4 regions of the Micromonospora sp. NPDC047793 genome follow, and region 4 is predicted to be linked to each of the others. Evidence: riboswitches for the same ligand, from Rfam matches in the RefSeq annotation. Region 4 holds a riboswitch; each other region holds the start of a gene.
The links. Region 4 has a riboswitch for cobalamin ahead of ABZ738_RS16750 (ribonucleoside-diphosphate reductase subunit alpha). Riboswitches for the same ligand answer to the same signal wherever they lie in the genome.

Region 1 (7,338 bases), on a different contig from region 4:
TCCACGTACGAGATCGGGTGCGGGCCGGGAATCCACGCCGCCTGTCGTCCGCCGACCTCCGTCCACTGCGCCCCGGATCCGCCGGCCTGTTTGAGGAAGACGCCGTCGAGCCGTCCGTCGAAGGCGTCCAGCCGGATCTGACCGCCCCGGTAGAGCAGCGTCGCCACCCGGTGTCCCCCCGCGCCGTCCGGGTCGGCCACCAGCACCCGGTCGGGCGGGCCGAGCGCGGACGGTACCCGGACCGGGAACCGCACCAGCCGGTGCACCTCGCCCAGATCGGTCAGGCGTTGCGCGGGCAGCGGCGACGGGGAAGCCGTCGGTGGCGGCGGGTCGGGTGCGGTGCTGATCGTGATGCCGGCGAAGCGCAGCAGTCCGGCCACCGCGTCGGCCAGCGCGGCCCGTCCGGGCGGCAGGGCGATCACCAGCAGGGCGGCGAGAAGCGCGGCCACCGCGTACCGCCATCGACGACGGCGTCCCTCGATGGTCCGCGAGGATCGGGCGGGGGCGGCCAGCCGGGCGCGGACCCGGGCGGTGACGTCCGGCGGCTCGGGGGTCTCCAGCCAGGCGGACAGCTCGCGCAACTCCCGTTCGAGGTCAGCCACGGCTCAGCTCCTCGACGTCGAGCAGGCCACGCAGCTTCACCAGGGCGCGGGACGTCCGCGACTTCACCGTGCCGCGTGCCCAGCCGAGCATGGCGACCGTCTCGTCCTCGGACAGGTCGAGGAAGTAGCGGCAGACGATCACCTCGCGGTCGCGCTCCGGCAACGACCGCAGAGCCTGGACCAGGGTGGCTCGCCTTTCCCCGGCGAGGACGGCGTCGACGGCCCCGTCCTCGGCGGCCTCCGAGTACGGTGCCGCCCGGGCGGCCCGCAGCACCAGACCGGTACGCCGGTCGCGCGACCGGTGCAGGTTGCGTGTCTCGTTCGCCACGATCGCCAGCAGCCACGATCGGAACGAGGCGTCGCCGCGATAGCGAGACAGTTTCCGGTAGCCCTTCACGAACGCCTCCTGGACCATGTCCTCCGCGTCAGCTCCCGCGCCGAGCAGGATCGCCGTCCGGTACGCGGACGCGGTGTGCCGGGCGACCAGGAGTTCGTACGCCTCCAGGTCACCTGCCTGCGCGCGGGTGACGAGTTCCTCGTCGTCCAGGGGAACCTCCGGTGGGATCACTGTCCTGACACCGGTCGTGGCGTTCAGGTTCCACTCTCCGCCGACGGAACCGGAATCGGCGTGACGGTGTCATCCGGGCATGATGGCGACGAGGACGACCACCCGCCGTACCCTGTTGTCCGCGCTGGTGGGCGCGGGTGCCGCGACGCTGGTCGGGTGTGATCCGACCGGGTCACCGGTGGCAGGCGTGCCGCCGGATCCGCTGCTCGTGGACCTGGCCGACGGACTCGGCCTGCTTCGTGGTGCCGAACGGCAGGTGGTCCCGCACGCCGTCGCCACCGCCGACGGGCGGTCGGTGTACGCGAGCACGCCGGAGGGTGCCGACACCGCGTTCTGGCGGATCGAGACCGCCACCGGTGTCGCCTCCGCCCGGGTGCGGCTGCCCGGCCGCTGGGTGCCGCAGACGGTCTCCGCCGACGGCACGTGGGTGGCACTGACCACCGAGGCGGTGAGCGTCACCGCAGCGTCTCCGGCCGGGCGGGACGCCACGCCGGTGCTGATCGCCGACGCGGGTGGGGTGCGGCACCGGCGGCGACTGCCGGGCAACGTCGTCCCGGAGGCGTTCACCCACGACCACACCGGCCTCTTCGTGCTGGAGTGGCTGCCGCCGCAGACGCCGGACCGGTACCGGGTTCGGGTGGTCGACCTCGCCACCGGTGTGGCCGGCCCGTTGCAGACCCGCCTCAAGCAGGCGATCCCGGCGGGCGCGGAGGAGGAGATGCGCGGTGACGGGCGTCAGGCGGTACTCGCCCCGGACCGTCGCGTCCTGTACACGCTCTACACCCATCAGCCCGAGCATCGGCACACCCGGGACCGCATCAGTGGACGGCCGGGGAGCGACGTCCACGCTTTCGTGCACACGCTGCACCTGCACGAGCGGTGGGCGTACTGCGTGGATCTGCCGCACCCGTTCGGGGAGGGAACGGCCGACGGGCACGCCATGGCGATCGCCCCGGACGGTTCCCGGCTGTACGTCGCCGACCTGACCTCCGGGACCGTCGCCGAGATCTCCACCGAGGAACTGACGGTACGCCGTACCGCCGTCGTGCCCGGGGCGTCCGGCCCGGCGTACGCGACGGCGGACCACGATCGGCTCTTCCTCGGCGGGGCCGGTGTGCTGCGTACGGTGGATGCGGTCGGTCTGCGGGTCGTCGCCGAACGACCGGTCGACGCCCCCGTCACTGGTCTCGTCCTCGGCCCCGACGGCGGCCGTCTCTATGTGGGTGGGCCGTCGGCGGTGCGGTGGCTCGACCCGACCAGCGGTGCCGAACTGGGTCGTGTCGCCGTGCCCGGCCTGGTGGGGTTGCGGGGTCCGGTGCCGTCGTCCTGAGCGGGTGTCACCGTCGGTCAGAAGAGGGATTCCCGGTGTGACCGGGACGTCCGACCCGTCCGATTAGGGTGACCAGCGTCGTCGTACGTTAGGGGGATCAGAGAACAGGATCGGGCCACCAGTGGGCTCCTGAGGCCGCGTCTTCTCTGGTACGAACGTAGGAGTTTCGACGAGAGGACAGCGCCCTTATGACCCATGCCCTGGTCACCGCCGAGAACCTCAACGACGCGCTCGACGACATCGTGGATCGGGTGCCCGGTGCCAAGTTCGCGGTGGTGCTCTCCCCGGACGGCATCATGCTGGGGGCCTCGCGGGGCATCGACGAGGAGATCGCCGAGGAACTGTCCAGTGTGGTCTGTGGGCTCCAGGCGCTCGGTCTGGCCGCCGCCCGATTGTGCGGTGAGGGTGAGCTGCACCAGGTGGTGGTGCAGATGTCGCGGGCGTTCCTGTTCCACGCCACCACCGGCAACGGGGCGATCCTCACCGTCGGTATCGACGGCTCGGCGGAGGTGGGGGACATGGCGTACGAGGTCGCCCTCTTCTGTGCCAGGGCCGGGCACCACCTGCCGGTGTACGTGGAGCCGGCGCCCCACCTGACCGGGCGGTGACCCGCTAGCCGCGGTCGCGCTGCGCGTCGTACGACGGCGCCGGGTTGGCCGCCTGCCACAGTTCGGCCGGCAGGTTCGCGATGACGTCGTCGTGGTCGGCGGGGGCGACGTCACCTCGAATGGTGTCCAGGACCGCCCGGATGCCGGCCTCGGCCAGGTCGGGATCGACGTCGGCACGGCCGCCGACGCGGTCGACGAACACGTCGAGCCCGAAGCGTTCGGCGGTCTCGCTGGGCGCGAACGTGTACGCCCGCAGCCCTTCCGGGAGTCGGTCGGCCAGGTCCCGTGCCTCGCCGCCGTCGATCCGCTCGGCGAGCGTGGTCAGGGTGGCGCGCGCGATGGCGGTCGCCTGCTCCGTCGACGCGCCGGTGCGGTGCGCCACGGAGTCGATGAACTCGTTCTCGTCCAACCGGTCGGCCCCTTCTCGCAACGGATCTGGCGTCTACCCGTGAATCGTCGTGACAAACGGCACTCTTCACCCGCGTACGGTCGCGGTGGCATCGACGAGTCTTGTGCGTCGGTGTGCAGAACGGATAACGTCGCGCCGTCGCGGTAACGGGAAGCCGGTGTGATACCGGCGCGGCCCTCGCCACTGTGACCGGGGAGTTCACTCCGACTTGTACGCCACTGGGTCCGTGGAGGACCTGGGAAGGCCGGAGTACGCGACGATCCGGGAGCCAGGAGACCGACCCCGACATGTGATCTCGTCCACGAGGTGTTGGAAGGGGAGGTCGACTCATGCACATCGCTGAGGGCTACCTACCACCGGTGCAGGCGGCGGCATGGTTCGCGGTCTCGACACCGTTCGTCATCCACGGTGCGCGCAACCTGGTCCAGCAGGTCCGCGCGAACCCCGACGCGAAGCTGTTGCTCGGCGCGGCCGGGGCGTTCACCTTCGTCCTGTCGGCGCTGAAGATCCCTTCGGTGACCGGCTCCTGTTCCCATCCGACGGGAGTGGGTCTCGGCGCGATCCTGTTCCGGGCACCGGTGATGAGTGTGCTCGGCACGATCGTGTTGCTGTTCCAGGCGCTCCTCCTGGCGCACGGCGGGTTGAGCACGCTCGGCGCGAACGTCTTCTCGATGGCCATCGTCGGCCCCTGGGTGGCCTTCGGCGTGTACGCGTTGATCCGCCGGTTCGGTGGCGGCCTCGGCATCTCGGTGTTCTTCGCCGCTGCCCTGGCCGACCTGGCGACGTACTGCGTGACCAGCGCGCAGCTCGCGCTGGCCTTCCCGGATCCGGATTCGGGCTTCGTCGGCGCGCTGGCCAAGTTCGGGTCCATCTTCGCGGTCACCCAGATCCCGCTGGCGATCAGCGAGGGGCTGCTCACGGTCCTGGTGGTCCGGCTGCTGGTCCGGGTGAGCCCGCAGGAACTCCGCCGGCTCGGCATCCTGCGCCGTCCGGCCCCGACGACCCAGGGAGCGGTGGCGTGAAGTCGTTCGGCCGGACCAACCTGTTGTTGCTGCTCGCCGTGGTGGCGTTGGCGGTGGCGCCGCTGGTGCTGGGGCTCGGCAGCGGCGAGGAGCCGTTCGCCGGTGCCGACGCCCTCGCCGAGGAGGCGATCGTCAACGACCATCCCGACTACGAGCCGTGGTTCAGTTCGATCTACGAACCGCCGTCGGGTGAGATCGAGTCGGCGTTGTTCGCGCTTCAGGCCGCCCTCGGTGCCGGGTTCCTCGGCTATTACTTCGGGGTGGCCCGGACCCGGCAGCGGCTGCGTGGCGAGCAGTCCGCGACCGGGGAGAAGACCACCGACTAGTGCTCGCGTTGGACGTGGCGGCGTACGCCAGCCCCTGGCGACGCCGCCACCCGGTGGAGAAGGCCCTGTTGGCCCTGGGGCTGTTGAGCTGTTCCCTGCTCCTGCCGCCGTGGCCGGGCGCCCTGGTGGTGGGCCTGACCGCAGCGGTGGCGTTGCTCGGGCCGGCGGCGCTGCCGCCGCGTCTGCTGGTGCGGGTGGCCCGGACGCCGTTGCTGTTCATCCTGACCGGCTCGGTGCCGATGCTGGTGGCGGTCTCCGGTCCGACGCAGTTCCGGTGGGCGCCGGAGGGGCTGGTGACGGCCGCCACGACCGCCGGTCGGGCCTGCGCCGCGCTGCTCTGCCTGCTGCTGTTCGCCGCCACCACGCCGCTGGCCGACGTGCTGCCCCGGCTCCAGCGTCTCGGGGTGCCCAGCGCGGTCACCGAGGTGGCCGCGCTGATCTATCGGATGCTGTTCCTGCTGCTGGAGAGTGTGCACGCGGTGCGGCAGGCCCAGGCGGCCCGGCTGGGTTACCGGACCTGGGCCAGCACCTACCGGTCGCTGGCCGGGCAGGCCGGCGCGGTCTTCGTCCGGGCGTTCTCGCTGGCCCGGCGCTGGGAGGAGGGGTTGGCGCTGCGCGGTTACACCGGCTCGTTGGCGGTACGCACCGAGGTCCGCCAGCCGTCGGCGGCGTTCCTGGTCGTCACCGTGCTGCTGCTGGCGGCGGTGGTGCTGGCCACCCGGTTGCTGGTGGTGCTCGGGTGAGCGGCGATCCGCCGCTGTTGGAGCTGCGCGGGGTCAGTTTCGGGTACGAGGCGGAGCGTCCGGTACTGACCGGCGCCGACCTGTCGGTGCCGGCCGGGCGGCGGATGGCCGTGCTGGGGCCCAACGGCGGTGGCAAGACGACCCTGTTCCGGCTGATGGTCGGATCGCTGGCCGCCGACGCCGGCACGGTGCTGGTCGGCGGGGTGCCGCTGCGCCGGACCCGGGCGGGGCTGCTGGACGTCCGTCAGCAGGTGCAGCTGGTGCTCCAGGACCCCGACGACCAGTTGTTCGCCGCGACCGTCTTCCAGGACGTCTCGTTCGGGCCGGTCAACCTCGGTCTGGACGACGCGCAGGTGCGGCAGCGGTGTACCGAGGCGCTGGCCGCGTTGGAGATCGGCGACCTCGCCGACCGTCCCACCCACCTGCTCTCGTACGGCCAGCGTAAGCGGGTGGCGATCGCCGGGGCGGTGGCGTTGCGGCCCCGGGTGCTGATCCTGGACGAGCCGACCGCCGGACTCGACCCGTCGGGGGTGGAGGCGTTGCTGCGGACGCTCGACGCCCTGCACCGGGCCGGCACCACGCTGCTGCTCGCCACGCACGACGTGGACCTGGCGTACCGGTGGGCCGACGAACGGGTGCTGGTGGCGGGTGGCCGGATCCGGCAGGGGGTGTCCGGCGCCGAGTTGGGCGGCGGGGACCTGCTCGACGGTGCCGCGTTGACTCCGGCGTGGGCACCGGTGGTGCATCGGCTGCTGGACCGCGTGCCCGGCCTGGCCGGGGCCCGTCCGCGTACCCCGGGGGAGTTGGCGCGGCTCCTGGAGACTCCGGTCGGTACCGCCCGAAAGGTTCCGGAAGGACCTTGACGCATCGATCGACTTAGTTACGATCTGCGTAATGCGACGGATTTGCCCGGAGCGCGACACCGGCTTCGACCCGACCGACGTCCACCCCGCCTGGCTGCCGCCGGCCGCGTTCCGCGCCGTCGGTTCCCGGCACACCCTCGTCCACGGTGACGGCCTGCTCGTCGACACCGTGTGGCACGAGGTCCGGACCGCCTGCGCCACCCACGGCGGCACGGTCCGCCGGTCCGCCGACGGCCCACCCGCCCACCTCGTCCTCACCCTGACCGACCACCGTGCGTCCACAGTGGACGGCGACGGGACGCAGGGCGTCCTCGACGCCGCGCGGGCCGACCTGGACGCCGCCGGTGGCGGTCCGCTCGGTCCCGAGGGGTACGCGGTCGTCCGCCACGGCGAGGTCACGGTGGTGCTGGCCGACGCACCGGCGGGCCTGCTCCACGGGCTGTTCCACGTGGTCCGGCTCGGGGAGTCGGCGTTCGGCGCACCGCATCCGGCGCGGGCGTACCGGCCGGTGATGCGGCGACGGATGCTGAACCACTGGGACAACGTCGACGTGCATCCGGTGATGGGCCAGGTCGAACGCGGGTACGCCGGCGGGTCGATCCTCTGGCGTGCCGGCCGGGCACATCCGGACCGGGCGCGGGTGCGGGCGTACGCGCGGTTACTGGCGGCGTGCGGGATCAACGCGGTGTCGGTGAACAACGTCAACGTGCACGCCACCGAGGCGCGGCTGCTCACCGACCGGCTCGACGACGTCGCCGAGATCGCCGAGGACCTGCGTCCGTACGGCATCCGGGTGCACCTGTCGGTGAACTTCGCCGCGCCGGTGATGGTCGGTGGGCTACCCACCGCCGACCCGCTCGACGAGAC
Region 2 (7,338 bases), on a different contig from region 4:
GAGCGGGCGCCGGAGTGGGGCTCTCCGACTCGGGAAGCGTGATCGTCATGCGCTACAGCCTGTCCGGACGCGCCCGCCGGATCGTCTGTCGTCTGCATGAACCCCGGCTACGACTATCGTAGGAATTCGCGCCGCTGCCCCGTCCGCGCAGCCACCGGCACGGGCTGCGGGTACGGTCGCCGCTCACGCGCTCAGCACGTGCTCCACAAGGCCGGTCGCCCGCGCCGAGGACCGGCTACCGGGACCACTCCTGCGCCGGGGTCAACGGGACGGGTGCGGGGCGTGCCACCGTCGTCGTCAACTCGACCCGTCGGCCCTCGGCGGCCGACCGGAGCAGCGCGGTCATGATGTCGAGGACGTGCAGCGCCACCTCGCCGCTGGCCCGGGGCGGACGCGCCTCGTCGGCCCCGACGAGATCGATCAGGCCGACCCCTCGGGTGGCGGCGACGTAGCCGGCCCCCGGTTCGAGGACCCGCCACCCGGGGCCGTCGAGCGCGACATGACGGACCTCGCCGTCGAAGGTGTTCGGATCGGGTACGGCGAGGGTGCCGCTCTCCCCCTGCACCTCGATGGGCGCGGCCGTCGTGGTGACACCGTCGAAACTGGTGGTGAGGGTGGACAGGGCGCCGTCCGCGTGTTCCAGCACGCCGCTGACGTGGGTCGGCACCTCGACCGGGATCCGCTGCCCGAGTCGGGGGCCCGAGCCGACGGTCCGGGTATCCCGCAGCCGGCTCGCCGCCCCGATCACCGCACGCACCGGCCCGAGCAGGTGGACCAGCGACGAGACGTAGTACGGCCCCATGTCCAGCAGCGGGCCTCCACCCGGGGCGTAGTAGAAGTCGGGGTCGGGGTGCCACCGCTCGTGGCCCGGAGTGACCATGACGGCCGACGCGGAGAGTGGGCGGCCGATCAGTCCACCGTCGATCGCCGCCCGGGCGGTCTGCGTACCGGTGCCCAGGACGGTGTCCGGCGCGCATCCGACCCGGACGCCCGCCGACGAGGCCCGGTCGATGAGCGACCGGGCCTCCGGGAACGTGACGGTGAGCGGCTTCTCGACGTAGACGTTCCGTCCGGCGTCGATCGCCGCGCCCGAGATCTCGGCGTGCGCCGCCGGGATCGTCAGGTTCAGCACCGTCGCCACCTCGGGGTGGTGGAGCAGCCGCTCGACACTCACCGCCTCGGCGCCGGGAATGGTCGCGGCGGCAGCGGAAGCCCGGGCCGCGTCCAGGTCGGCCACCGCGACGACGCGGACCCGGGGGTGGTGGGCGAGCGTGCTCAGGTACGCGCGGGAGATGACCCCGAGACCGACGATGCCGACGCCGTGCGGGTCGCCCACAGCATTCCCCTCTCGATGACGGTACGGACGGCCGTGTGTTCCAGCACGTCGAGGCTGTGTCCCGGAGTCGTCACGACGATCCGCCCGGCTCCCCAGGTGCGGGTCCAGATCGCCGGCGAGGTGACCGGCCGGTGCCACGGGTGCCACGCTTGAGTCGGGTGGGTGGTGGTGGCCAGGACGTCGATCAAGTCGTCGTGCAGCACCCAGTACTGCTCGGTGACCAGGTCGAAGTCCTCGATCCCGGCGGTGATCGGATGGTTCCGGCCGAGGTCGGTGATCGTGACCGAGTGGGGCAGGAAGCTGTCCTGCTCTCCGCCGCCACGGGCACACGGCTCGACGCCGGGGTGGACGGCGAACTGGCCGCCCATGAGGTGCAGGTAGTCCGAGGAGGCCCGGAACGAGTCGACGATGCCGCCGTGCCAGCCGGTGAGACCCGTCCCGGCGACGACCGCCGCCGCCAGGCCCGCCACCTGCTCCCCGGTGATCTGCGACATCGTCATGCACTGCACGATCAGGTCGGTGGCGGCCAGTTCGGCGGCGTCGGCGTAGACCTCCGTCGACTCCTCCACCCGTACCTCGTATCCGTTGCGTTCGAGGAACGGGATGAACAGCTCCGTCGCCTCGACCGGCCGGTGACCCGCCCATCCGCCTCGGACCACGAGGGCTCTGCGCCGCACCACACCCGCTCCTTCCCGACCCGTCGCCCCAGGACGCTTCCGTCCGGGCCGACGCCCACGCCATGACGACCGTCGATAACCGTACCGGGCTTCGCGGTCACGAGTCGCGTGGGCGTCTGCCGTCGACCGGTGTGCCGTCGCGCAGGTGCACGTCGGCGATGAGGACGGCGAGGTCCGCGTCGACGTGTTCGTACCAGGTGTCGTCGGGATGCACGACGACGAGCGGCCCGAGGTTGCAGGGGAACAGACAACCGGTCGAGGTGACCAGGACGTCGTCGTCACCGAGGCCGTTCGCCTTCAGGCGGTCGCCGAGGGTGGCGGCGACCTGGTTGGCGCCGTACGCGGTGCAGCGCGGCCCACGGCACACCAGCACGTGTCGGCGGTGTCGGGTGATCTGCGACCAGGCGGGGCTGCGGAACGGTCCGGGGTTGCCGTCGAGCGTGGTGTGGTCGCCGGTGACGGCGTCGCTGACTGCCGTGACCAGCGCGGGCTGTGTCGCCAACGGCGGGGCGAGCAGCACGCGTACCTGCCGGTCCCGGGTGGTACGCCAGTGGGCCACCGCGCGGCGGAGCCAGGTGTCGAGGTACCGGTCGGGCGGCAGGTGCACGGCCACGAGCAGGACCTCGTCATGCTCCGGTACGGCGTCGAGGGCGACGTGCAGGGAGGGCTCGGCGCCGTCGAGGAAACAGGCCCGCACCGGTACGCCCACGGCCTCGGCGACCGCTGCGGCGAGGCGGTGGATCGCGTCGTGGCCGCCGTGGTGGGCCGCCCCGCGCGAGACGAGCAGGACGTTCATACTGCCGGGGCCCGGTAGGTGATGACCGGTCGTCCATCATGGACCGTCACGTCGGCGTCCACGGCGTACACGTCGGCGAGCAGCGCAGGCGTCAGCACGTCGGCAGGCGTTCCGGTGGCGACGACCCGACCGTGGTGCAGCACCACCACGAGGTCGCAGAACATCGCGGCCAGGTTGAGGTCGTGCAGGGCGGCGAGGGTGGTGACGGCGCTGCGACGGACCAGGCCCAGCAGTTGGAGCTGGTGGCCGATGTCGAGGTGGTTGGTGGGCTCGTCGAGCAGGAGCAGTTGCGGTTCCTGGGCCAGGGCCCGGGCGAGTTGGACCCGTTGGCGTTCCCCGCCGGAGAGCGTCTGCCAGCGGCGGTGGGCGTACCCGGTCATGTCGACGCGGTCGAGCGCGTCGGCGGCGGCGGCCCGGTCGGTGTCGGTGTCCGACCAGCGGGAGCGGCGGTGCGGGGTGCGGCCGAGCAGCACCACGTCGAGCGCGGTCAGGTCGAGGTCGGTCTCGGCGTACTGGGCGAGCAGGGCCATCCGCCGTGCCGCGGTGGCACGCGGCAGCCCGGCCACGTCGTCGCCCGCGACGGTCACGGTCCCGGATCGGGGGGCGATCAACCCGGCGACGACCCGCAACAGGGTGGTCTTGCCGGACCCGTTGGGGCCGAGCAGTCCGACCAGGGTGCCGCGCGGCGCTGCGCACGTCACGCCGTCGAGGAGTCGCGCGGCCGGCACCGACCACGAGACGTCGCGGATCTCCAGCATCAGGTGTTCCGGTCCCCTCGGCGCAGCAGTAGCACGAACGCGGGCACCCCGAGCAGGGCGGTCAGCACGCCCACCGGCAGCTCGCGGGGGTCGAACAGGGTCCTGGCCGCGGTGTCCACCCAGATCAGGAAGATCGCTCCGGCGAGGACCACGACCGGCAGCAGCCGCCGGTGGTCGGGGCCGGTGAACCGCCGCACGGCGTGCGGCAGGATCAGGCCGACGAACCCGATCGCGCCGCTTATCGAGACCAGCACGGCGGTCAGCAGCGCCGTGGTGACCAGCAGCAGCCACCGGACACGCCGGACGTCCACGCCGAGGGCGGCGGCGGCCTCCTCGCCGAACGCGAACGCGTTGAGCGCGCGGGCGAACCGGAGGATCACGGCGAACCCCACCGCGAGCAGCGGCGTCGCCCACGCCAGTGCGGTCCAGTCGACGCGGGCGAGCGAGCCGGACAGCCAGAAGGTGATGCTCTGGGTGGCATGCGGATGGGCCACCCAGATGATCACGAACGTCGTCAGCGCGGCGCAGAGCTGCGCGACGGCGACGCCGGCCAGCACCACCCGGGTCGGTCGCAGGACCGCGCGCCGGCCGGCGGCGGCGACCACGACGGCGAACGCGGCGAGCGCCCCCACGAACGCGCCCCCGGTGAGCGCCACGGCACCCGCGCCGAGTCCCAGGACCAGGACGGCCACGGCACCCAGCGACGCCCCCGAGGAGACACCCAGGAGGTACGGGTCGGCGAGCGGATTGCGGGTGACGGTCTGCATGACCGCCCCGCAGGCGGCGAGGCCGGCCCCGACCACGGCGGCGCCCAGCACCCTCGGCAGCCGCAGTTCCCACACGATGTGGTCCCGCAGCAGCGGCACGTCGGCGCTCGTCAGGCCGAGATGATCGGTGATCACCAGCCACACGGTGCCCAGCGACAGGTCTGCGGGCCCCACCGTCACGGCCGCGCCCACCGACAACACCAGGCCACCCGCGAGTACGACCACCACGGCCACCATGCGCACCGCTCGGACCGGCTTCGCCGGAGTAGTCTGCGCCGGCCGGGTGGTGACGGTGGTCAGCTGCTCACCCCGCCGACGCCCCGGGCCAGCGCCTCCACGGCGAGCACGTTCCGCACCCCGGCCGCGGTGGAGGAGAAGGCCAGGGTGACGTACCGCTTGCCCTTGACGGCCGGCAGGTCCCTGAGCGCCGCGTGCTTCTCGAGGAACGCCTGCTTGTCGGCGGCGGTGTCCCAGCTCGCGTCGACGAGCACGATGACGTCGGGGTTGCGCTCGACGACGGCCTCCCAGTTGGTGTCGGCCCAACTGCCGGTCAGGTCGTCGAAGACGTTGGTGACCCCGGCCGCAGACATGATCATCGCCGGGCCGCCACAGCAGGCGCCGGCACTGGGCGCGTCGTTGCCGCCGTCCCACCAGAGCACCCGCGTGCCCTTCGCGCCCGCCGACACGTTCGCGATGCGCTGCTTCTGGTCGGCGATCAGCGTCTCGGCCCGCTCCGCGACGCCGAAGATCGTGGCGATCTCCCGGATCTCGGTGAACACGTCGTCGATCGCCAGCTTCGCCGGTCGCGTCTCCTTCGGACATCCGGCGGCGGAGACGTACGTTCCCACGCCGAGTTTCTGCCAGTCGGCGCGGTCACCGGCCCCCTCGTCGCCGAACGCGCTCGAGAAGGAGGCGTAGACGAAGTCGGGCTCCAGTTCGAGCAACTTCTCCTTCGACGGGTACTCCTTGGCCAACACCGGCACCTTCGCGTACGCGGCGGCGTACTCCGGTAGCACCTCGTCGTCGAGGTAGGCGGTTCCGGCCATCCGGTCCTCCAGGCCGAGCGCCAGCATGATCTCGGTGGCAGGCTGGTTCATCGTCACCACCCGCGCGGGAGGGCTCGGGACCGTGACCGCTATGCCGCAGTTGGTCACCGAGACCGGCCCGGCGGCGGGGGCCGTGGCAGTCGGCTCACTGTGGCCGGTCGCGGAGCATCCGCCGACCAGGGCGAGCATGACGGAGAGCGGCGCAGCAACGCGCCAGGACGCAGGGAACCGCATAGCGGGACCACCTTCCAGCACCTCGTGGACGGGTCGTACAGGTGCCGTGGCCGGTCTCCTGGCTGACGGGTGGTGCGCCGGTGGCCGGCCTTCCCAGGCATACGCCCAGTGACCTTGCGGTGGCCTCCAGCATCCCGATCACAGTGGCGAGGGCCGCACCGGTTTCACACCGGCTTCCCGAGCACCACGGCGAGGTCACCCTAACCAACGCAGGCAGCACCGTCAGTGGCCTAGATCATGGCGGGAGTCCACGTCGGCTCCGCCTGCCCCGGGACGGCCATTGCGGGATCGTTGAACGGGTGTTTAATCTGGTGTCGTGGCGTCGGACGACGTGATGTCGGCAGGGCGCGGTGGCGAGTTCGCCACCGCGAGCCGTATCCGTGACGCCGCCATCTCCCGCTTCGCTCGGGAGGGATTCGGTGCCGGGCTGCGCGCCATCGCCGCCGACGCCGGTGTCGCCGCCGGTCTGATCGTTCATCACTTCGGCTCGAAGGACGGCCTGCGTCGCGCCTGCGACGAACAGGTGCTCGCCGTGATGCGCGAGCAGAAGGCGAAGACACTGACCGACGGCACCGGCACGACCCTGTTGGCGCAACTGGCGGAGGTCGAGCAGTACGCGCCGATCGTGCGATACCTGCTGCGCAGCATGCAGGCCGGTGGTGAGCTGGTGGCCACACTCATCGAGCACATGATCGCCGACGCGGAGGAATACCTCTCCACGTCCGAGTCCGCCGGTGTGATCAAGCCCAGCCGGGACCCCGCCGCCCGTGCGCGGTATCTGGCCTACCAGGCCACCGGCAGCATGGTGCTCTGGTTCACCCTGCACGGAGCCGGTGCCGCCCCGGACCAGTTCGCGGCCCTGTTCCGCCGCTACATCGACGATCTCACGTTGCCGGCCCTGGAGTTGTTCACCGAAGGGCTGCTCGTCGACCGGTCGATGCTCGACGAGTACCTGATGTACGTCCCGGATCCGCCTGCCGCCCCCGGCGCGGACACCGCTGCACCGTAGTCACCACATTGCCCTCTGGGCGTGGCCCCTCCTTCCACCGCCGGTCCCACCGGTCGGCGGCATCCGTTCCGGCCCGGTGTGCCGGGCCTTCCTCGAACGAGGTCTCCCGCGATGACTGCTGCCATCGACATCCGACACGTCACCAAGTCCTTCGGCCGCGTCCGCGCGTTGGACGGGCTGGACCTGCACGTCGCCGCCGGCACCGTGCACGGCTTCCTCGGCCCCAACGGCGCCGGCAAGTCCACCACCATCCGGATCCTGCTGGGCCTGCTGCGCGCCGACGAAGGCCAGGCCCGGCTGCTCGGCGGTGACCCGTGGGCGGACGCGGTGTCCCTGCACCGTCGGCTCGCGTACGTCCCCGGCGACGTGGAACTGTGGCCGAACCTCACCGGCGGCGAGGCGATCGACCTGTTCGCCCGGCTGCGCGGCGGTGCCGACCCGGTCCGCCGCGACGAACTGTGCCAACGCTTCGACCTGGACCCGAGCAAGAAGGGCCGCACCTACTCCAAGGGCAACCGGCAGAAGGTGGCGCTCATCTCCGCGCTCGCCAGCGACGTGGAACTGCTGCTGCTCGACGAGCCCACCGCGGGGCTTGACCCACTCATGGAGGCGGTGTTCCAGGAGTGCATCCGCGAGGCCAAGGAGGCCGGCCGGTCGGTGCTGTTGTCCAGTCACATCCTCGCGCAGGTCGAGGTGCTCGCCGACCAGATCTCGA
Region 3 (7,338 bases), on a different contig from region 4:
TCCCGGGTCTCGGGGGCGATGCGCACCTCCGCGTCGGCGCGGTTGTTGAGCACCAGCGACACGGTTGCCTGGCTGACGCCGGCCATCCGTGCGATGTCACGTTGTGTGACGCGTCGGGGTGCAGGGGGCACGGGGGAGTCCTTCCACTGCCGCTAATGCGTATTAGCGTTCGGGCTGGGAAGGAGCTTCGCGGCTGAACCCGATCGATGTCAAGGGGGTGACGGCAGATTTCCGTCTGATGAACTCCCTGAACTAATGCGGATTAGCGAGCGTCCTCGGCGGACCTGTGAACGAGGCGCGGCGCCCCACCTGCCCGACGGGGCACCCTCGCCGTCGGCTCTTGACAGCGCCGCCCCGGAGTCGCAGTATTCAAGAACTCGACGGCGCTAATACGTATTACCGCAACGCCTGAACGCCCCGGCGCTCCCCGCTGTCCACGGAGAGCTGCACGGAGCGTGACTGGTGCTGCGGACGCGGCCGGGTGCCCGGCGGCGGGTCGTCTCAGACCCGGCCGCTGACCAGGTACTGCATCTGGTGCTCGTGGTTCGGTGCCACGCCGTACCGGTGGTCCAGCTCGTAGATCGACGTCAGCGGGACGGCCGTGACGTCCGTCAGGCCCGCCTCCTCCAGCACCGCCACGGTCTTGTCGATGGAGGTCGCGGTGGCCAGCGGCAGCTCCGCCTGCACCTGGCTGTCGTAGTGGCCGGTGAAGTTCTCCGAGGCGTTGTCGAGGCCGTGCGGGAACCAGGTGCTGTCCACCACCGCGACCGTGCCGCCGGGGCGCAGCAGGCGGATCCAGTTGGCCACGGCCCTCTGCGGCTCGCGCAGCGTCCACATCAGGTATCGGCTGGTGACGGCGTCGAAGCTGGCGGCCGGGAAGTCCGGCGCCACGGCGTCGCCGAGCCGGATGACCGGGCCGTCGGTGACGGTCGCGGCGTGCCGGCGGGCCTCGGCGAGCATGCCCTCGGCCAGGTCGATGCCGGTGACGCGGTGCCCGAGACCGGCCAGGACCATGGCGACCTGGCCGGTGCCGGTGCCGACGTCGAGCACGTCCAGCGGTGCGGCCGGCAGGGCCTGCGCCCAGATCTGCGCCCAGGCCCGCTGGTCGTCGGCGAGCCGGTCGGGGCGCTGCTGGTACTCGTCGTACTCGGGTGCGCGGCCGGTCCAGTAGGCGTTGATGCGTTCCTGCGTGGTCATGCCGCAGTCCTCTCGTCGGTGCTCTCATGGATCGGGTGGAACAGCAGGTGGACGGTGCCGTCGAGGTCCAGGCGCCGGATGCCGATGCCGTAGACGGGCTCCAGGACGGCGGGGTCGAGGACCTCGTCGACGGTGCCGGCGGCGGCGACCCCGCCCGCGCCGAGCAGCACCAGGTCGTCGCAGTAGCGGGCGGCCAGGTTGAGATCGTGCAGCACGACGACCGAGCAGGTGTCCAGCGTGCGGACCAGGTGCAGGATCTCGTGCTGGTAGCGGATGTCGAGGTGGTTGGTGGGCTCGTCGAGCAGCAGGTGGGTGGCCTGCTGGGCGAGCGCGCGGGCGATCAGCACCCGCTGCCGCTCACCGCCGGAGAGCTGGACGAACGCCCGCCCGCTCAGGTGCGTGGCACCGACCCGGCTCAGGCAGCGGGCGGCGATCTCGTGGTCGGCCCGACCGGTCCGCTGGAACGTCGACAGGTGCGGCCCCCGGCCGAGCAGCACCAGCTCCGCCACGGTCAGGGCGGTCTCCCCGCCGCTCTCCTGCACGACCACGGCCAGCCGCCGCGCGGCCTCCCGGGCGGGCAGGGCGACCAACGCGTCGCCGTCCACCACGACCTGCCCGGTCCGGCTGCGCAGGGCGCCGTAGAGCAACCGCAGCAGCGTGGTCTTGCCGCTGCCGTTGGGCCCGATCAGGCCGAGGACCCGACCCGGCCGGGCGGTCACGCTGACCCCGTCGATGACCGGATTCGCGCCGTAGCGCCACGTGACGTCGGTGGCCTCGATCACGAGCCGTTCCCGAAGCGCTGCACGATCCGCTCCAGACCGTCGATGGACAACGGCGTCGGCGGCTCGGTGAAGTTGAACAACTGGGTCATGACCTGGCCGTTGCGGACCGCGTTGAGCTGCTGCGCGCCCGGCAGCCCGGTGAGCCCCTGCTCGACCGCGCGGGGGTCGCCGTCGCCGTAGAGCAGGATCAGCACGTCCGGGTTGCGGCCGAGCAGTTCCTCGACGGTGACCTCGAAGACCCGCTCCTTGACGTCGCCGAAGACGTTGCGGAAACCGGCGGCCGTCAACTGCGGGTGGGCCATGCTGCCGGTGCCGTACGCGTACGTGGTGCCGCCGCCGACGGTCGGATAGAGCACCGCCGCGGTGCGTCCGGACCCGCTGCCCGCCTCGGCCTGGACCTTCGTCATCCGGTCCTGGAGCGCGGTGACCGCAGTCGACGCCTCGGTCTGGCGGCCGAACACCCGGCCGTACGTCTCCATCTGCCGGTAGATGTCGTCGAAACTCGGCACGGCGGTGCTGTCCGGGCACATCGCCGGCTCCTCCAGCAGCGGGATGTCCACCGCCGCGAGGGTGTCGCGGGAGAGGTTGTCGACCTCGCCGAGGACCAGGTCGGGCTCCTGGCTGATCACCACCTCCTTGGAGATCTGGAGGTGGCCGCTGGTGTCGGTCTTGTCGGTCAGCAACGGGATGCGGTCCAGCTCGCCCTGGGTCGCCGCGTCGTAGTACTCCTTCGGGTACTGCCCCGCCCGCGCGGTGACCCGGTCCAGCACGCCGAGCGCGTGCAGGTACGGCACGGCGGCGCTCTTGAGCAGCACGATCCGCTGCGGAGGGGCGTCGAAGGTGACGTCCACGCCGCAGTTGGTCACGGTGACCGGGTAGCCGGGGGCGGCGTCGGTCGGTCCGTCGGCGCCGCCGCCGCACCCGGCGACGAGCAGCACGCACGCGGAGGCGGCGGCGGTGGCGAGGCGGCGAGCCTTCAACATCGGTTCTCCTTGACGGACGGGCGTTCAGGCGCCGGAGGCGTGCAGACGACGGATCAGGACCAGCAGGAAGGGGGCACCGAGCAGGGAGGTGATGATGCCGATCGGGATCTCCTGCGGTGCCAGCAGCACCCGGGCCAGCACGTCGGCCCAGACCAGGAGGATCGCCCCGAGCAGCGCGGCCACCGGCACCACCCGGACGTGCGGTGCGCCGACGATGCGGCGGGCCAGGTGCGGCACGACCAGGCCGACGAAACCGATGCTGCCGGCGGCGGAGACCAGAATGCCGACGCTGAGCGAGACCAGCACGAGCAGCCGGAGGCGGAACCGGTCCGGCGAGACGCCCAGGGTGTGCGCGGTCTCGTCGCCGATGGCCAGCACGTCGAGCCGCCGTCCGACGACGGTCAGGTATCCGATGGTGCCGATCAGCACCACGGCGGCGATCAGCAGCAGGGCGTTCCAGCGGGCCAGGCCCAGCGACCCGAGGAGCCAGAACATCACCGACCGGGCACCCTCGGCGGATCCGGAGGCGAAGATCAGGAAGCTGGTGGTGGCGTACAGCGCGTACCCGACGGCGACGCCGGCCAGCAGCAGCCGGATGGAGGTGACCCGGCCGCCGCTGCGCGCGATCAGGAAGACCAGCAGCGAGGCGCCGAGCGCGCCGACGAACGCGCTGGTGGAGAGCGCGTACTGGCCGAAGCCGGCGCCGGCGCCGAAGAGGATCGCGGCGGCCGCGCCGCTGGAGGCGCCGGAGTTGATCCCCAGCAGGTACGGGTCGGCGAGCACGTTGCGGACCATGGCCTGCAAGGCCACGCCGCAGACCGCCAGCCCGGCGCCGACCAGCATGCCGAGCAGGACCCGGGGCAGTCGGACCTGCCAGACGATCGCCTGCTGCGGTCCGGTCCAGCTCACCTCGCCCGGCACGCCGACGAGCTGGTGCCCGATGATCCGGGCCACCGTGAGCGGCGGGATGCCGATCGCCCCGGCCCCGACCGCGACCAGGCCGGTCAGGACCAGGCCGAGGGTCAGCGCGAGCAGCCAGAGGCCGGTCCGGCGGCGCTGCGCCGCCACACCGAGCACGTCCGTCGGGCTCGTCGGCAGGGTGGTGACGCTCACCGCTCTCCCACGCAAAGTCGTTGTTCTTGCCAAGTCTTTGCAAAAAGCTAACACCAAGATCACGCCAGCGGAAGCCGGATGAGTCGTTGTTCACGCTCCGCTCGACCCCGTGTCGCCGTGCGGACATCACACCCGCGCGCCGGTCGTCACGCGTGATCCGGACGCTAGGATCCGAGACGGTACTGGTTCGCCCCGGCCGTCCGGTCGAGGCGTCGTAAGAGGGAACCCGGTGTGAGTCCGGGACTGCCCCGCAGCGGTGAGTGGGAACGACCGCCGTCACACGCACTGGACGCCCTGTCGGGTCCGGGAAGCGACGGCCAGTAGGAGACCGGCCCAGCCGGTCGCGCCCACGAGTCCGAAGACCTGCCCGTGCCGCGTGCGCAGCCGCGCACGCCGCCGTCGGCCTCGCGGGAGGGCCCGGGCGAGGTCGGTCGTCGCACCGTGCCCTCCCCAGCCTTCCCCGGAGCCGTACCGCCGGACCTCGAGGGAAGGGAACCCTGGCGACATGACCACTCCGTTCGGCACGAGCACCGTGCTCGGCTATCCGCGCATCGGCCCGCGCCGTGAACTCAAGACCGCAGTCGAGGGCTACTGGGCCGGCCGCATCGACGAGCCGACCCTGCGGGCCACCGCCGCGCAGGTACGCGAGGAGACCTGGCGTACGTTGCACGACGCCGGCCTGTCCGCCGTACCGTCCAACACGTTCTCGCTCTACGACCACGTGCTCGACGCGGCCGTCACGGTCGACGCCGTACCCGACCGGTTCCGCCGGCTCGGCCTCGGTGAGCTGGACACCTACTTCGCCATGGCACGCGGCACCGCCCAGGAGCCGCCGCTGGAGATGACGAAGTGGTTCGACACCAACTACCACTACCTGGTGCCCGAGATCGGCCCGGACACCGCCTTCGCCGCCCGGGCCGACACGCCCCTGACCGAGTACGGGCGGGCGCGGGCGCTCGGCATCACCACCCGTCCGGTGCTGGTCGGCCCGGCCACCCTGCTGCTGCTCGCCAAGCCCACCGCCGACGCGCCGGACGGGTTCCGCCCGTTCGACCGGCTGGACGACCTCGTCGACGTCTACGCCGACCTGCTGACCGCGCTCGCCGACGTCGGGGTGCCGTGGGTGCAGCTCGACGAACCGGCGTACGTCGGCGACCGGTCCGACGCCGAGATCCGCGCCCTCAGCGCCGCCTACGCCCGCCTCGGCGCGCTGACCCACCGGCCCCGCCTGTTCGTCGCCGCCTACTTCGGCGAACTCGGCGATGCGCTGCCCGCCTTGCTGGACACGCCGATCGAGGCGATCGGGTTGGACCTGGTCGCCGGACCGGGTGACCTGGACCGGCTCGCCGGCCACGGCGCGCTGCCGGGCCGGACCGTGGTCGCCGGGCTGGTCGACGGCCGCAACGTGTGGCGGACCGACCTGCGGGCCGCTGCGGCTGTCGGCGCCACCCTCACCGGGCTCGCCGACACCGTCGCGGTGTCCACCTCCTGCTCGCTGCTGCACGTGCCGGTGGACCTGGCCGCCGAGACCGAGCTGGACCCCCGGCTACGGGACCGGTTGGCGTTCGCCCGTCAGAAGGTCGACGAGGTGGTCGCGCTCGGTCGGGTGCTGCGCGACGGGGTGGGCGAGCTGCCCGCCGCGCCTGCGCCGGTGCCGGCACAGTGGCGCGACGACGCGGTCCGTGCCCGCCTGGAGGCCCTGCGGCCCGAGCACACCCGACGCGGCCCGTACCCGCAGCGCGCCGAGGCCCAGCGCCGACGCCTCGGGCTGCCCGCGCTGGCGACCACCACCATCGGGTCGTTCCCGCAGACCGAGGCGTTGCGCCGGGCCCGGGCCGAGCACCGGGCCGGTCGCCTGGACGCGGCCGGCTACGCCGAGCGGATGCGGGCCGAGATCGCCGAGGTGGTGGCCGAACAGGAACGCCTCGGGCTGGACGTGCTGGTGCACGGCGAGCCGGAGCGCAACGACATGGTGCAGTACTTCGCCGAACACCTCGACGGCTTCGCCGCCACCGCCCACGGCTGGGTCCAGTCGTACGGCTCCCGGTGCGTACGCCCGCCGATCCTGTACGGCGACGTGACCCGGCGCGCACCGATCACGGTGACCTGGTCCCGGTACGCCCAGTCCCTCACCGACCGGCCGGTCAAGGGCATGCTCACCGGTCCGGTGACCATCCTGGCCTGGTCGTTCGTCCGGGTGGACCAGCCGCTGGCGGAGACCGCCCGGCAGGTCGCCCTGGCCCTGCGTGACGAGGCGCGGGACCTGGAGGCGGCGGGCATCCGGATCATCCAGGTCGACGAGCCCGCCCTGCGGGAACTGCTGCCACCGCGCCGCCGGGACCACGCCGGCTACCTGGACTGGTCGGTGGCGGCGTTCCGACTGGCGACCAGCGGCGTCGCCGACGCCACGGCGATCCACACCCACCTGTGCTACTCGGAGTTCGGCGAGGTGCTGCCCGCGATCGACGCCCTGGACGCCGACGTGACCAGCATCGAGGCGTCCCGTTCCCGGATGGAGATCCTCGACGACCTGGCCACCGTCGGCTACACCCGGGGCATCGGGCCGGGTGTCTACGACATCCACTCGCCCCGGGTGCCCGACGGCGCCGAGGTGGTCACCGCGCTGCGCCGGGCGGCGGCGGTCGTCGGGCCGGACCGGCTCTGGGTCAACCCCGACTGCGGGCTCAAGACCCGGGGCTACGACGAGGTCCGTCCGGCCCTGACCGCCCTGGTCCGGGCCGCCGCCTCGGTCCGCGCCGAACTGGCCGCCGACGGGCCGACGCCCGCGCCGAGCGACGCCTGACCCGTGGTGCCCGCCGGTGGGAGCCGCCCACCGGCGGGCGCCGCCGACGGACCGCACACCCGAGAGGACCGGAAGGGTCAGGGTGCGGTGGCCTTGACCACGACCGCCTCCGGGGGCGGTGGCTGCTCGGCCGGCGGGAGGCGTCGGGCCAGCCGCCGGACCGCGGTGTTGAGCACGGCGATCAGCGGTACGGCGATGAGCGCGCCGAAGATGCCGTCGAGCACCACACCGGCGGTGACCGCCAGCACCACGGGCAGCGGGTGCAGCGCCACCGCCTTGCCCATGATCCACGGCTGGAGGACGTTCCCCTCGACCTGCTGCACCACGATCACCGCGCCGAGGATGAACAGCGCGGTGACCCAGCCGCCGTCCACCAGGGCGACCAGCACCGCCACCGCGCCGGAGAGCGTGGCACCGACGATCGGGATGAACGCGCCGAGGAAGACCAGCGCGGCCAGGG
Region 4 (7,338 bases):
GGGATGTTCTCCACCGCCGCGAACGCCTCGAACCGTTCCTTTTCGTCCGGAACGTAGGTGTCCAGCAGGTTTAGGTAGAACTGGACGTGCACCGCTTCCTCGAACAGCTGCCGGGAGAGGTACAGCCGGCCTTCCGGCGAGTTGACGTGCTGATAGAGGTTGAGCACGAGGTTGTTGGCGACGATGGTGTCGCCGGTGGCGAAGAACGCCACGAGCCGGGACACCAGGTGCTGCTCGGCCGGGGAGAGTTTGGCCAGGTCGGCGAGGTCGGAGTGCAGATCGACCTCCTCCACCGTCCAGGTGTTCTTGATGGCGTCCTTGAAGCGGTCGAAGAACTGCGGGTAGCGCATCGGCCGCAGGGTCAGGTCCATGCCGGGGTCGAGCAGCAGGTGCCGCTCCCCCACGCCGGTGCTGGTGCTGGTCTCGGAGACGGTGGTCACTGGCATGCCTCGCAGCTCTCGGGGTTCTCCAGGGAGCAGGCCAACGCCTCGTCGTCGCTGACCGCCACGACCGGCGTGACGCTCGGGGTGACGGCGACAGTGGCCTGCTGGATTCGGGTCGCCGGACGCGACCGCAGGTAGTAGGTGGTCTTCAGCCCGGACTTCCAGGCGTACAGGTACATCGAGGAGAGCTTGCCGATGGTCGGCGCGCTCAGGAACAGGTTCAGCGACTGCGACTGGTCGATGAAGGGGGCGCGGGCCGCCGCCAGGTCGATCAGCGCCCGCTGCGGCAGCTCCCACGCGGTCCGGAACAGCTCGCGTACGTCGGCGGGCAGCTCGACCACGCCCTGCACGGAACCCTCGGCGCGCTTGATCTGCTCCCGGATCGGGGCCGTCCACAGCCCGCGCGCCTTCAGTTCGCGGACCAGATAGGTGTTGATCTGGAGGAACTCGCCGGACATCGTCTCGCGCTTGAACAGGTTGGACACCTGCGGCTCGATGCACTCGTAGCAGCCGGCGATCGAGGCGATGGTGGCGGTCGGGGCGATCGCCACCAGCAGCGAGTTCCGCAGGCCGTGCCGACCGATCGTCTCGCGCAGCGCGGCCCACCGCTCGGTCTGGCCGACCTCGGCGCCCCACAGGTCCGGGTGCAGCTCACCCCGGGCGGCGCGGGTCTCGGCGTACGCGGGATGCGGGCCGAACCGCTCGGCGAGCCCGGCGGAGGTCTCCAACGCGGTCAGGAAGATCTCCTCCTGCACGCGGGTCGACAGCTCCCGGGCGGCCGGGGAGTCGAACGGCAGGCGCAGCGTGAAGAGCGCGTCCTGGAGGCCCATCAGCCCGAGCCCGACGGGGCGCCAGCGCGGGTTCGACGCCGCCGCCTGCTCGGCCGGGTAGTAGTTGATGTCGATCACCCGGTCCAGGAACACCACGGCGGTCCGCACCGTCGCGCGCAGCCGCTCCCAGTCGACCCCGTCCGCGGTGACGTGCGCGCCCAGGTTGACCGACCCGAGGTTGCAGACCGCCGTCTCGGCGTCATCGTTGACCTCCAGGATCTCGGTGCAGAGGTTCGACAGGTGGATGGTGTTGCCCGGGGCACCGGTCTGGTTGGAGAGCCGGTTCGAGGCGTCCTTGAAGGTCATCCACCCGTTGCCGGTCTGCGCGAGCGTCCGCATCATCCGGCCGTACAGGTCTCGGGCCTTGACGGTCTTGACCGCCTTCTTCTCCGCCGCGCGGTACGCCTCGTCGAACGCCTCACCGAACAGGTCGGGCAGCTCGGGGGCGTCCGACGGGTCGACCAGCGACCAGTCGCCGTCCGCCTCGACCCGGCGCATGAACTCGTCCGGAATCCAGTTGGCGAGGTTCAGGTTGTGCGTACGCCGGGACTCCTCGCCGGTGTTGTCCCGCAGTTCGAGGAACTCCTCCACGTCCGGGTGCCACGGTTCGAGGTAGACGCAGGCCGCGCCCTTGCGACGGCCGCCCTGGTTGACCGCGGCAACCCCGGCGTCCAGCGTCTTGAGGAACGGCACGATGCCGTTCGACCTGCCGTTGGTGCCCCGGATCAGGGCGCCCCGACCGCGTACCCGGGACCAGGAGATGCCGATGCCGCCGGAGAACTTGGACAGCTTCGCGACCTGGTGGTAGCGCTCGTAGATGGAGTCGAGCTCGTCGCGCGGCGAGTCGACCAGGAAGCACGAGGACATCTGCGTGTGCCGGGTGCCGGAGTTGAACAGCGTCGGTGAGCTGGGCAGGTAGGCCAGGCTGGACATCAGCCGGTAGAAGCCGATCGCCTCGCCGGGCGTCTGCGACAGGCCGCAGGCGACGCGCAACAGCCAGTACTGCGGCGTCTCCACCACGAGCCGGGTCTGCGGGTGCCGCAGCAGGTAGCGGTCGGCGACCGTGCGCAGGCCGAAGTACTCGAAGCGCAGGTCCCCCGCCGGGTCGACGGCGTCGTCCAGCTTGCGGGCGTTGCGGGCCACGAACGCGGCGGTGTCGTCGCCGATCAGGCCCAGGCCGTGTGCGTACCGGATGGACTGGCTGAAGCTGGCCACCTGCTGTCCGCGGACCTCCTTGTCCACGTACGCGGCCAGCAGTCGGGCCGCCAGCTTCGAGTACTGCGGCTCCTCACCGATCAGTTCGGCCGCGGTCTGGATGGAGAGCTTGTCCATCTCGGCCGTGGTCGCGCCGTCGTACAGCCCGCTGATGGTCTTCGTCGCCACCCGCAGCGGGTCGATCTCGTCCAGGTCGGCGACCCACCGCTCGACCGCCTTGACGATCTTGTTGACGTCCACTGGCTCGGTGTCGCCGTTCCGCTTGCGGACCTGCATGACGTGCCGGCGTTGCTCCGGCCCCGCCTGCTCCTGGGTCACCGTCATGTTCCCCTCCTCACGCCTGTCCCCGAGATCGTCGGGTCCGCGCGGGAGGACGCCGCCGGTCTGCCGACGGCACTGCTGCCGTCACGACCAGCTCCTGGCGTCGGCCGTCCCACGCGGCCTTCGACCGCCGCACACGTCGCGTGCGGCGCGCTGGCAGGTCTTCGGACTCGTGGGCCTGATGCTCGCGCCTACTGGCCGTCGCTTCCCAGACCTGGCGGGTCCAGTGCGTGATGACGGCGGTCGTTCCCACTCACCGCTGCGGGGCAGTCCCGGATTCACACCGGGTTCCCTCTTGCCTCGACCGCCGTGGAGCGGCGGTCGAACCAGCTACGGGGCACACCATATATGGGTGCGGTGCGGAGATGGCAACACCAGATGCTGTGCCGGGCGTGTCGCGTGTCAGATGACGGGCATCCCGGCGACCGTCGGCCGGGTACTCGATCATGCCCACTAGCATCGTCGCGTGCAGACTGCGGCCGGACCCGGCGACCGACGGACACTGCTCGACGTCCTCGTCCAGGCCGCAGATCGCGCACCCGACCAGGTGGTCGTGCACGTTCGCGAGGACGGCACCGAGCGCACCGTCACCGTGCGGCAGTTGCGGGACGAGTCGCTGCGGGTGGCGGGCGGCTACCGGGCGGCCGGCGTGATCCCCGGCACCCCGGTGATCCTGGTCGCCGACGCCGGCGACGACTTCCAGCCGCTGTTCTGGGGGGCGCTCGCCGCCGGGCTGGTCCCGGTGCCGCTGCCGCCCGAACCGGCCCGGGTACGGGCGGTGCGCGAGCTGCTCGCCGACGCGGTGACCGTGGTGGACGACGCCACCGGGGCGGTCGCCGACGGGCTGGCGGGCCTGGTGCTGCGGCTGGCCGACCTGCGTACCAGCCCCCCGCTGGAGGAGTCGTTCGCCGCCGACCCCGACGACGTGGCGTTCCTCCAGTTCTCCTCCGGCAGCACCGGCACGCCGCGCGGGGTGGAGCTGACCCACGCCAACGTGCTGGCCAATGTGGAGCAGTCCCGGCTGGCCAGCGGCGCCGGACCGGACGACGTGCTGGTCACCTGGATGCCGTACTTCCACGACATGGGGTTGATCGGCACCCACCTGACCCCGCTGGCCATCGGGTGCACGCAGGTCCGCGTACCTCCGATGGCGTTCGCCAAGCGCCCGGCACTGTGGTTCACCGCCGCCCACCGGCATCGCGCGACCCTGCTCTCGGCGGCGAACTTCGCGCTGGCGCTGGCGGTCCGCCGGGTCCCGGCGGATCTTCTCGCCACGCTCGACCTGAGCCGCGTCCGGTGCGTGGTGGTGGGCGCGGAGCCCATCTCCCCCACGGTGTGGCGGGCCTTCCTGACGCACGTCCGCCCGACCGGGCTCGCCCCGGCCGCCCTGCGACCGGTGTACGGCCTGGCGGAGGCGACCCTCGCGGTGACCTTCCCGCCGCCCGGGGAGGTCGCCGCGCCGCTGCTGCTGGACCGTGCCGCGCTGAGCCGGGGCCGGGCGGTGAGCACCGCGCCGGGTACGCACGCGGTGGAGCTGATGGACCTGGGACACCCGGTGCCCGGCTGCGAGGTACGCGTCGTCGACGAGCGGCACCGTCCGCTGCCCGAGGATCGGGTGGGCCTGGTCGAGGTACGCGGCCCGAACGTGGCGCGCGGCTACCACCGGGATCCGCAGGCCAGCCGGGAGACCTTCGTGGACGGCTGGCTGCGCACCGGTGACCTGGGCTTCCAGCGCGCCGGCCGGCTCTGTGTGACCGGCCGCGCGAAGGACGTGATCTTCGTCAACGGCCGGACGTTCCACGCGTCCGACCTGGAGGCGGTGGCCGCCGCGACCGCCGGGCTGCCGGCCACGATGACCGCGGTGGTCGGCTGCACCGACCCGGACAGCGGCGGCGAGCGGATCGTGGTCTTCGTGGCCTGGGCCCGTCCGCCCGCCGGGGCAGCCGTGGTGCTCGACGCCACGCGGGCCCGGGTCGCCGAGGCGGCCGGGCACCACGACGTGCGGGTGCTGCCGCTTCCGCCCGGCGCGTTCGCCCGCACCACCAGCGGCAAGCTGCGGCGGCGACGGATGCGCGAACGCTACCTGGCCGGTGACTTCGCCGACCGGGAACGCCGCTGGCACCTGGCGGCGACCAGCCGCCCACGCCCGTCGACGTCCGACCCCGCGCCACCGGCGACCTCGACGGACCCACACCCGGTATCCGCGCCGCCGTCCTCGGGGCCGCTGTCCCGGCGACGGGTCGAGCAGGTCGTCCGGGCGGTCTGGGCCCGGGTGCTGGACCGGCCCGCCGACACCATCGCGGCGGACGACCGCTTCCTGGCCATCGGCGGGTCGTCGCTCACGGCGATGGAGGTGCTGGCCGGGCTGGAGGACGCCCTCGGCACCACGTTCGATCCGGCGGACCTGCGGGACTGTCCCACCGTCGCCGCGCTCACCGACCGCATCCTGGCCGGGCCGTCGGCGACCCGGACGGCACCGCTCGGGAGTCCCGTCCCACCGGCACCGGACGACCGCTCCGGCGCGACGCCGCTCGCGGTCATCGGGATGGCCTGCCGGTTCCCCGGCGCGGACGACCCGGACGAGTTCTGGCGCGGGCTCGTCGACGGCGTCGACGCGGTGCGGGCGGTGCCGGAGCACCGGTGGACGCCGCAGGACGGCCGACCTCGCTGGGGGTCCTTCCTGGACGACCCGATGCAGCTCGACGCGGACTTCTTCGGGCTCTCCGACGAGGAGGCCCGGCTCACCGACCCGCACGCCCGACTGTTCCTGGAGATCGGGTACGAGGCGCTGGAACGGGCCGGGTACGCCGGCCCGCGCCGGCAGGGTCGACGTGTCGGCGTCTTCGCCGCCGTCGGCGAGAGCGCCTACCCCGAGCTGCTGGCCGCCACCGGTGCGGTGACCGGACCATCGGCGCTGGTCGGCAACCTGCGCAATCTCGTCGCGGCCCGGCTGTCGCAGACGCTGGACCTCGTCGGCCCGGCGATCGCGGTGGACACCGCCTGCTCGTCGGCGCTGGTCGCGCTGCACCTGGCCGCGCGCAGCCTGGCCACCGGCGAGTGCGACATCGCGGTGGTCGGCGGCGTGAACCTCAACCTCACCGAGACCGCCTACCGGCTGCTGGACGCCGCCGAGGCGTTGTCGCCGACCGGGCGGTGTCGCGCCTTCGACGCCGACGCCGACGGTTTCGTGCCCGGCGAGGGCGGTGCGGCGCTCGTCCTGTGCCGCCCCGACGACGCGTACGCCGCCGGGGACCGGGTGCTCGCGCTGGTCGCCGGCACCGCCGTCGGCAACGACGGCCGGTCGTTGAGCCTGCTCGCCCCGAATCCGCAGCGGCAGTGGGAGGTCATCGCCCGCGCGTACGCGGACGCCGGGCTCGACCCGGCCGTCGTCTCGTACGTCGAGGCGCACGGCACCGGCACCGGCCTCGGTGACCCGGTGGAGGCGCGGTCACTGGCCGCCGCGTTCCCGCCCCGCCCCGACGGCACGCCCCGCTGGCTCGGGTCGGTCAAGACCAACCTGGGGCACCTGCTCAACACCGCCGGCATGCCGTCGCTGCTGAAGGTGGTGCTGGCCCTGCGGCACCGACAGTTGCCACCGTCGCTGCACCACGTCCGGCCGTCCACCCGGTACGACCTCGACGCCGCGGGTTTCACGGTGCTCACCGAGACACGCCCGTGGACCGCACCCGGACCGCTGGTCGCCGGCGTGAACGCGTTCGGTTTCGGCGGCACCAACGCGCACGCCGTCCTGCGCGAGGCGCCGCCCCGGGAGCCCGTACCGCCGCCGGACGGCACCGGCGCGCACCTCGTGACGCTCGCCGCGCGATCGGCGGCCGGGTTGCGGCGCAGTGCCCTCGACCTCGCCGGGCACCTGCGCGCCCGGGGTGACCTCGACGTGGCCGACGTGGTCGCCAGCGCCGGCACCGCCCGTGACGACGCGCCGTACCGGTTGGCGCTCGTCGCCGACGACTCCGGGCTGGCGGACCGGTTGGCGGCGGCCGCGACCGCGTACCGGGACGAACCGGTCGGCCGGCGGCCACGCATCGTCTTCGCCTTCCCGGGCGACGGATCGCCGCCGGACGCACCAGCGGTCCGTGACCTGCACGACCGGCTCCCGGTCTTCCGGGCCCTGCTGACCGGGGCCTGCGCCGCCGCCGGCCCGGTGGCGGGACGACCGCTGCTCGCCTGGTGCCTGCACGACGGGGCGGAACGGACGGACCAGCGGGTCAGCGCCCCGGCGGGCGTGGTGGTGGCCCTGGCCCTGGCCGGGCAACTCGCCGCCTGGGGGGTGCGGCCCGATGCGCTGCTCGGACACGGTGTGGGTGAGCTGGCGGCAGCCGCCGCCGGGGGCGCGCTGGGCGTCGCCGAGGCGGTCCGGCGGTCGGTCGCGCTCGCCGATCCGGCCGCCGCCGGGGACGGCCACGCCGACCGGGACGACGACGGGTACGCCCTCGCGGCGCTGCGGGGCGTGCCGGTGTTCAGCCCGGCGGCCGGGCGGTGGGATCCGCCGGACCCGCTGCGGTGGGCCA

Region 1: it holds a riboswitch for cobalamin, as region 4 does, so the genes downstream of both, ABZ738_RS07860 (energy-coupling factor ABC transporter permease) here and ABZ738_RS16750 (ribonucleoside-diphosphate reductase subunit alpha) in region 4, are expected to answer to the same signal.
Region 2: it holds a riboswitch for cobalamin, as region 4 does, so the genes downstream of both, ABZ738_RS31855 (ABC transporter substrate-binding protein) here and ABZ738_RS16750 (ribonucleoside-diphosphate reductase subunit alpha) in region 4, are expected to answer to the same signal.
Region 3: it holds a riboswitch for cobalamin, as region 4 does, so the genes downstream of both, metE (5-methyltetrahydropteroyltriglutamate--homocysteine S-methyltransferase) here and ABZ738_RS16750 (ribonucleoside-diphosphate reductase subunit alpha) in region 4, are expected to answer to the same signal.

The regions. Positions count from the first base shown of each region.
Region 1 covers NZ_JBEYSG010000003.1:25,452-32,789, forward strand. The annotation lists gene ABZ738_RS07835 (hypothetical protein) at 1-602, opposite strand, end outside; gene ABZ738_RS07840 (RNA polymerase sigma factor) at 595-1,170, opposite strand; gene ABZ738_RS07845 (hypothetical protein) at 1,250-2,500, shown strand; gene ABZ738_RS07850 (roadblock/LC7 domain-containing protein) at 2,689-3,108, shown strand; gene ABZ738_RS07855 (DUF2267 domain-containing protein) at 3,113-3,517, opposite strand; cobalamin riboswitch at 3,612-3,817, shown strand; gene ABZ738_RS07860 (energy-coupling factor ABC transporter permease) at 3,847-4,539, shown strand; gene ABZ738_RS07865 (energy-coupling factor ABC transporter substrate-binding protein) at 4,536-4,865, shown strand; gene cbiQ (cobalt ECF transporter T component CbiQ) at 4,865-5,608, shown strand; gene ABZ738_RS07875 (ABC transporter ATP-binding protein) at 5,605-6,471, shown strand; gene ABZ738_RS07880 (alpha-glucuronidase) at 6,503-7,338, shown strand, end outside.
Region 2 covers NZ_JBEYSG010000030.1:4,624-11,961, forward strand. The annotation lists gene ABZ738_RS31825 (type II CAAX endopeptidase family protein) at 1-49, opposite strand, end outside; gene ABZ738_RS31830 (Gfo/Idh/MocA family oxidoreductase) at 236-1,336, opposite strand; gene ABZ738_RS31835 (ThuA domain-containing protein) at 1,276-2,016, opposite strand; gene ABZ738_RS31840 ((2Fe-2S) ferredoxin domain-containing protein) at 2,111-2,809, opposite strand; gene ABZ738_RS31845 (ABC transporter ATP-binding protein) at 2,806-3,567, opposite strand; gene ABZ738_RS31850 (iron chelate uptake ABC transporter family permease subunit) at 3,567-4,559, opposite strand; gene ABZ738_RS31855 (ABC transporter substrate-binding protein) at 4,631-5,614, opposite strand; cobalamin riboswitch at 5,645-5,818, opposite strand; partial or broken gene ABZ738_RS31860 (TetR family transcriptional regulator) at 5,949-6,116, shown strand; gene ABZ738_RS31865 (hypothetical protein) at 6,150-6,623, shown strand; gene ABZ738_RS31870 (ABC transporter ATP-binding protein) at 6,735-7,338, shown strand, end outside.
Region 3 covers NZ_JBEYSG010000015.1:27,745-35,082, forward strand. The annotation lists gene ABZ738_RS24605 (LacI family DNA-binding transcriptional regulator) at 1-131, opposite strand, end outside; gene ABZ738_RS24610 (class I SAM-dependent methyltransferase) at 502-1,197, opposite strand; gene ABZ738_RS24615 (ABC transporter ATP-binding protein) at 1,194-1,979, opposite strand; gene ABZ738_RS24620 (ABC transporter substrate-binding protein) at 1,976-2,962, opposite strand; gene ABZ738_RS24625 (iron ABC transporter permease) at 2,987-4,075, opposite strand; cobalamin riboswitch at 4,242-4,461, shown strand; gene metE (5-methyltetrahydropteroyltriglutamate--homocysteine S-methyltransferase) at 4,581-6,878, shown strand; gene ABZ738_RS24635 (AI-2E family transporter) at 6,956-7,338, opposite strand, start outside.
Region 4 covers NZ_JBEYSG010000007.1:166,542-173,879, reverse strand. The annotation lists gene ABZ738_RS16755 (ribonucleotide-diphosphate reductase subunit beta) at 1-446, opposite strand, end outside; gene ABZ738_RS16750 (ribonucleoside-diphosphate reductase subunit alpha) at 437-2,812, opposite strand; cobalamin riboswitch at 2,947-3,155, opposite strand; gene ABZ738_RS16745 (amino acid adenylation domain-containing protein) at 3,276-7,338, shown strand, end outside.